Regions from separate parts of the Methylosinus sp. R-45379 genome, predicted to be linked through region 3. Evidence: predicted binding sites of a transcription regulator. Region 3 holds the regulator's gene; each other region holds the start of a gene.
The links. The regulator LexA, encoded in region 3, represses DNA repair genes until DNA is damaged. The targets are predictions, from matches to a motif close to TGTTCNNNNTGTGTTCNG.
Positions count from the first base shown of each region.

Region 1 (2,267 bases), on a different contig from region 3:
GGTGACGAGCCTCTTGCTCACCGGCGATTTCTCGAGCTGGTATCGCGCGCAATCGAAGACGACGCTCACGCAAAAGAGCGGCGCCACGCGCGAGCGCTCCGGCTTCACCATAGACGCGAAATTTCTGCAGCCCGAATGCCCGAAGCCGTGACGCCTCAACGCTTGGGCGCGAGGCCGACGATATAGGCGGAGAGCGAGTCGATCTCATCCGGCGTGAGGATGAGATTGGGCATGTTCCGATGCGAGCTGCGCAGAAAAACCTTGATCGCCAGCTCGGTCGTCGAGGGCATGCGCGCCACATCGACGAAGCTGGGCGCCTTGGCGGCCTCGTCCTTGGCCGGCGTCTTCTCGTCGATGCGATGACATTCGACGCAGAGCGAGGCGGCGAGACGCCGCCCGGCCGCAGGATCGCTCGATTGCGCCAGCGCCGGCGCCGCGACGCCTCCGCAAGCGAGGAAGGCTAGAAACATCGGCGTCGCGCGATTCATGGCTCTACCTCCGAAACGACGGCATGCAATGCCTATATGGTGAAATCGCCGCGCTTGAAAATCGACACCAGCGTGATTCCTTTTTCGGCGAGCTTTTCCGCCGCGCCTTCCTCACGGTCGATCACGACCAGCGCGCGCGTCGCTCTCGCCTCCGGGTGCTCCTCCACCATGCCGGCGATGGCCTCCAATATAGAGCCGCCCGTCGTCGCCACATCGTCCACGATCAGCGCCTCGCCGCCCTTGGGCACATAGCCGTCGATGCGCTCCTTGGCGCCATGGCCCTTGGCCTCCTTGCGCACGAAGAAAGCGTCGACCGGCGCGCCCTTGGGAAAGCTCACCGCCGCGATGGCCGCCACCATGGGCACGGCGCCCACGGCCAGCCCGCCGACGCCCTTTATTCCCTGCGCCTTCATATAGTCGACGACGATATCGGCGATGAGATGCGCGCCCTCCGGCAGCATGGTCGTCTGGCGCAGCTGGAAGAGATAATTGCTCTTGCGGCCCGAGGAGAGCGTGAAATCGCCGCGCAGCAGCGAATGCGTGTCGATCAGCCGATGCAGCCGCGCCCAGCGCGGATCGGCGGAATCGAGAACGGCGTCGGGACGGGAAGGCGCGCGCGTGTCGCTCATGGGCTGTCGAAACTCCGCTGTCGATCGTGAGAAATAGGCCGGAAGCCGGCTGCGGTCCCTTACGCCGAGGAACTCGCGGACTTCAAGCCGGTTCCTTCCCCTGGCTCGCGCCCGGCGGGGCGAAGCGGGGAAAAATCATGCGGAACAAAAAAAGAACTTGGCGAAGAGAACAAATACGATACAATCTGCCCATCCGATCTTCGCGTCCGATATCGCCTGATCCTCGCAAGTCTTTCACCGCTCTTTCGTTCCCGGGCCGCATCTCGCGTTGCGCCTGCCGCCCTGCCTGTGCCAGAAGGAATCATCGCCGTGAGCCAAGCCAATCTCCGCCTCGTGGAAGGAACCTCCGTGGACAAGACCAAGGCGCTGGACGCCGCTTTGTCGCAGATCGAGCGGGCCTTCGGCAAAGGCTCGATCATGCGGCTCGGCAAGAATCAGAAGGCCGTCGAGATCGAGACGATCTCTACAGGCTCGCTCGGGCTCGATATCGCGCTCGGCGTCGGCGGCCTGCCGCGCGGCCGTGTCGTGGAGATCTACGGGCCGGAATCATCGGGCAAGACGACGCTGACGCTGCATGTGATCGCCGAGGCGCAGAAGAAGGGCGGCGTCTGCGCCTTCGTCGACGCCGAGCATGCGCTCGATCCGGTCTACGCCCGCAAGCTCGGCGTTAATCTCGAGGAGCTGCTGATCTCGCAGCCGGACACGGGCGAGCAGGCGCTGGAGATCACCGACACTCTGGTGCGCTCCGGCGCGGTGGATGTGCTCGTCGTCGATTCGGTCGCCGCGCTGACGCCGCGCGCCGAGATCGAGGGCGAGATGGGTGACGTGCAGCCCGGCCTGCAGGCGCGGCTGATGAGCCAGGCGCTGCGCAAGCTCACCGCCTCCATCTCGCGCTCCAACACGCTCGTCATCTTCATCAATCAGATCCGCATGAAGATCGGCGTGATGTATGGCTCGCCGGAGACGACGACCGGCGGCAACGCCTTGAAATTCTACGCTTCCGTCCGGCTCGACATTCGCCGCATCGGCTCCATCAAGGACCGCGACGAGGTCACCGGCAATCAGACCCGCGTCAAGGTCGTCAAGAATAAGGTCGCTCCGCCTTTCAAGCAGGTCGAGTTCGACATCATGTATGGCGAGGGCATCTCCA
Region 1 is NZ_LUUM01000001.1:8,172-10,438, reverse strand. It holds gene A1351_RS00060 (DUF3617 family protein) at 1-151, shown strand, start outside; gene A1351_RS00055 (c-type cytochrome) at 156-488, opposite strand; gene pyrE (orotate phosphoribosyltransferase) at 521-1,117, opposite strand; gene recA (recombinase RecA) at 1,427-2,267, shown strand, end outside.
Region 1: a site for LexA is predicted at 1,258-1,275, ahead of recA (recombinase RecA). Genes of this name have one in related genera too.

Region 2 (2,267 bases), on a different contig from region 3:
CCGCGCCGCCGCTTTCGCTCGAAGCCTTTCAGCCCCTGGCCTTCGCCGGATCGCTCGTGTGGATATCCTATGCCTATTCGGGCTGGAACGCCGCGGTCTATGTCACGGGAGATATCGCCGGCGGCGGCCGCACGGTGGAACGCGCGCTCTATTCGGGGACGCTTCTCGTCATCGGACTCTACCTCGGCGTGAGCGCGGTGATCCTCTATGGCGCGCCTCCGGGACAAATCCGCGGCGTCGCCGAATCCGGCGCGCTCGCGGCGTTGGCGATCGGCGGTCCGCGCGCGGAGCAGGCTTTGAGCGCGCTCATCGCGCTCGCGCTCGTCACCTCGGCGTCGTCCATGCTGCTGAGCGGACCGCGCGTCTATGCGAGAATGGCGCGGGACGGCGCGCTTCCGGCCGCATTCGGCCGACTGCATGGCGATCATCCGCGCTTTGCCATACTGGCGCAGACGGCGTTCAGCCTCATCGTCATTTGGAGCGCAGGACTTCGCGATCTCCTGGAATTCGCCGGCGTCACGCTGAGTCTTTCGGCAGGAGCTGTCGTCATCGGATGGCTTCGACAAGCGATGCGTCATGGCCTCGCGCCGGGGAAGCTTCCCGAGCTATGCGCCGCCATCGTGTTTCTGACGACGACGACAGGCATCATGATCTCCGCTCTGATGATGCGGCCGGCCTCGGCGATTGCCGCCGCCGTGCTGATCGGCGTCGGCCTTTTGGCTTATGCGCTGAGCCGTCCGAGGACGGCGAATTAGCCTGGGCGTGTTCTTCGCTGCGGTGAAGACGACAGGAGGCGGGGGCGTTGCGCGTCACGGCGGGAGGTGCTAGAACAAAAAAAGAACATCGCGTGAATTGTGGACAAGGCGGCGGAACGTCTTCGCGCTCGCGCGTTTCGGACTAAGGTGCCGCGAGCATCATCAAGGCGGAGAGGATCATGGCGGGCAGCGTCAACAAGGTCATATTGGTCGGCAATCTCGGGCGTGACCCTGAAGTGCGCACGCTGCCCTCGGGCGACCGCGTCGTCTCTTTCTCCGTGGCGACGACGGAATCCTGGCGCGACCGCAACACAGGCGAGCGCAAGGACCGCACGGAGTGGCACAATGTGTCGATCTTCAACGAGAATTTGGGGAAGATCGCCGAGCAATATTGCCGCAAGGGCTCCAAGATCTATCTCGAGGGCCAGCTGCAGACGCGCGAATATCAGGACAAGGACGGCATTCAGCGCCGCGCGACCGATGTGGTGCTGCAGCGTTTCCGCGGCGAGCTGACTCTGCTCGACAGCAAGGGCGGCGGCCGCGGCGAGGGCGATTATGAAGGCGGCGGCGGCTCCTATCAGTCGAGCGGCGGCGGCTCCAGCTTCGGCCGCTCCTCGCCGATGGAACGCCCGCCCGCCGAGCGCTCCCCGGCGCCGGCCGGCGGCGGACGTTTGTCGGAGCAGCTCGACGACGATATTCCGTTCTGAGTCCGGAGGGAGATCGCGAGCCCTCGATGAAGGGCGGGGTCTGTTCCCTCCCCCGCGAAGCGGGGGAGGGCCGGGGAGGGGGCGCTCGAAATCTCTATGAGCTCCGCGAGCGCAGCCCATTCGTCCGGAACTCCCGCGACTGCGTCCGCGCGCCCTTCTGGCCTATGCGGCGGCCTTCGCCGCCCTTGCCGGTTCCAACCGGTTGCCAGCCCGGCACGAGATGATGCTTGCCGGGGCCGATGAGATCGGCGCGGCCCATGGCTTTCAGCGCCTCGCGCAGCACAGGCCAATTCTCGGGATCGTGATAGCGCAGAAAGGCCTTGTGCAGGCGGCGCTGGCGCAGGCCCTTCACGGCGTCGACCTTTTCCGACGCGCCGCGGCGCACCGGCTTCAGCGGATTGAAGCCCGAATGATACATGGCCGTCGACAGCGCCATGGGCGATGGCAGATAGGTCTGCACCTGATCGGCGCGATAGCCGTTCTTTTTCAGCCACAGCGCCAGATTCAACATATCCTCGTCGCTCGTGCCCGGATGCGCGGCGATGAAATAGGGGATGAGGAAATATTGCTTCTTGGCCGCCTGCGCCGCCGCGTCGAACAGACGCTTGAAGCGGTCGTATGAGCCAATGCCGGGCTTCATCATCTTGGAGAGCGGGCCGCTCTCCGTATGTTCGGGCGCGATTTTGAGATAGCCGCCGACATGATGCTCGACCAGCTCGCGCACATAGGCCGGGCTCTTCACCGCGAGATCATAGCGCACGCCCGAGGCCACCATCACTTTCTTGACGCCGGGAATTGCGCGCGC
Region 2 is NZ_LUUM01000289.1:43,606-45,872, reverse strand. It holds gene A1351_RS20330 (APC family permease) at 1-755, shown strand, start outside; gene ssb (single-stranded DNA-binding protein) at 935-1,462, shown strand; gene A1351_RS20320 (YgiQ family radical SAM protein) at 1,557-2,267, opposite strand, start outside.
Region 2: a site for LexA is predicted at 826-843, ahead of ssb (single-stranded DNA-binding protein). Genes of this name have one in related genera too.

Region 3 (2,267 bases):
TCGGCTTGCGATCGAGATCGACCTCTATGGCGGGGCGGATGAGCTCGATATCGGCGATTTCCAAACGGCCGGCCAGCAGCGGCAGCAGCAGCACATTGCCGTGCAGCCTCTCCGCCTCGATGGTCAGCGCGGCGGTGGGATCGGCGAAGGCGATGCTGTCTATGGTGATGTGCGGGCGCGGCAGCAGCGAGAAGGTCGAGCGGCCTTTGGCGGCGATGAACAGGCCGGATGAGGCGTTGAGCTGGCCCGAAATCTCCTCGAGCAGCGCATTGGTCGAGAAGGTCCAAGGCGCGAGCGCCGCGCCGAGCGCCACTGCGGCGACGGCGCCGAGAGCGATCAGCCAGCGGCGCGAGAGGCGCGGGAAAGGCAGGCGGCGGCTTTGGCCCAAGGGCTTCGATCCTTCGATTTCGCGCATCGGGCCGGTCGAGTGCGACATTCCATCGTCCATGAAAAAAAGGCGGGGCGGCCACGGGCCGCTGGCGACACAGCGCGCGCCCTCGGCGAGGGCGCGAGACGAGAGCAACATGCCTTTATCGCTCTGCCGCTACGCGAAAAGGCCCGCGCGCCAAAAGCGCGCGAGGCCGGACCATGGCGGCAAAGGGCGGCGAGATCGTGGCGGCGCGAGGCCCTCAGTATTTGCGCAGAAGGCTGACCAGACGGCCTTGGATGCGGACGCGATCAGGCCCGAAAATGCGCGTCTCATAGGCCGGATTGGCGGCCTCGAGCGCTATTGACGCGCCGCGCTTGCGCAGGCGCTTCAATGTCGCCTCCTCGTCGTCGATGAGGGCGACGACGATATCGCCGGTGTCGGCGCTGTCCTGCTTCTTCACCACGACGACGTCGCCGTCGAGAATGCCGGCCTCGATCATCGAATCGCCGCGCACCTCGAGCGCGAAATGCTCGCCGCCGCCGAGCATATCCGGCGGCAGGCTGATGGTGTGGCTGCGATTCTGCAGCGCGGAAATGGGCGTGCCGGCGGCGATGCGGCCCATGACCGGGATCGCCACCTGCTGATCGGACTCGGGCTCGCCGGCCGGGACGGGGCGCACGCGGCCGAGCGCGCCCTCTATGACCGAGGGCGAGAATTTGCCGCCGCGCGCGGCGACGCGGGGCGTCGCCGATTCGGGCAGGCGCAACACCTCGAGCGCGCGGGCGCGATTGGGCAGACGGCGAATGAAGCCGCGCTCCTCGAGCGCGAGAATGAGCCTGTGAATGCCGGATTTGGAGCGCAGATCGAGCGCGTCCTTCATCTCGTCGAAGGAGGGCGGCACGCCAGTCTCCTTCAGGCGCTCATGGATGAAGCGCAGCAGATCGCTCTGTTTCTTGGTCAGCATGGAAGCCCCCCGGCGCCGCCCGCCCGCGTCGCGCCACGTCCGAACCTAGCCATGATGGCGCGGGTTCATAAACAAATCATGAACGGGAGGATAGGCGTTCTCGGTGCGTTCCGCAAGGGAGACTCTTCGGCGGTCCTTGGTCAGGGAGCATGAATGCATTTCCAGTCAGAAACATCGTGATCCAAATCTATTCGGGCTCGCTGAGAACGCCATTCAAGCGATTTATCCCGACTGTTAATGACAAACCACTGCCCTCGGTCATTAACATTGTCCCGTCCCGAAGAACGGAATGGCCCCGCAATCACCCCGTTTTCATACCCCTTTGAGATGACGCTAAACTTGTCGGTATCACAAAACCAATCAGGCCAACCCAATTGCACGCCTCCAGGCACACGCTTGTTAATTTCATGCCAGTATTTTGCTACCCCTCCGCGAGGAGAAACTTTGTTTGGCGGGACCCCTAGTTGTTGTCTCACATACGCCTCATCGAACCACTCTTTCTCGACTACAACTTCTGCTGGCGGGAACATAAAAGCCTCGTTTGTTGATAACAATACATAAAGATCAGATCGTGAGCTAAAAAATAAAATAGTAGCCCCACTGTCAAAATGGGTCTGCGACGCCACATCACTCTTCTGAACAGCCCAATGCTCAACCGATAATTTTCCCCCAAACTCTTTAGCCGTGTCAAAAACTTCTCGGTCAATATTCGATAAGAAAAACCTATCTTTATTTAGCTGAAAAATGCCAAGAATTATTGCGGAAAAGACGGCGCCAGCCACGAACCATATCAGACGCCCCTTCATGTCATTTCGAGCAAGAAAAACTAGATACCCGGATGCCACGGCAGCGGCTAGGAGAACGACGGTCGCCGCGATAGGCAACCCTTCCCAGTAGGCGGAAACGAGGGCCGGCAACGAGGTTGCAAAGGGC
Region 3 is NZ_LUUM01000286.1:25,298-27,564, forward strand. It holds gene A1351_RS19800 (AsmA family protein) at 1-388, opposite strand, end outside; gene lexA (transcriptional repressor LexA) at 630-1,334, opposite strand; gene A1351_RS24925 (hypothetical protein) at 1,475-2,140, opposite strand.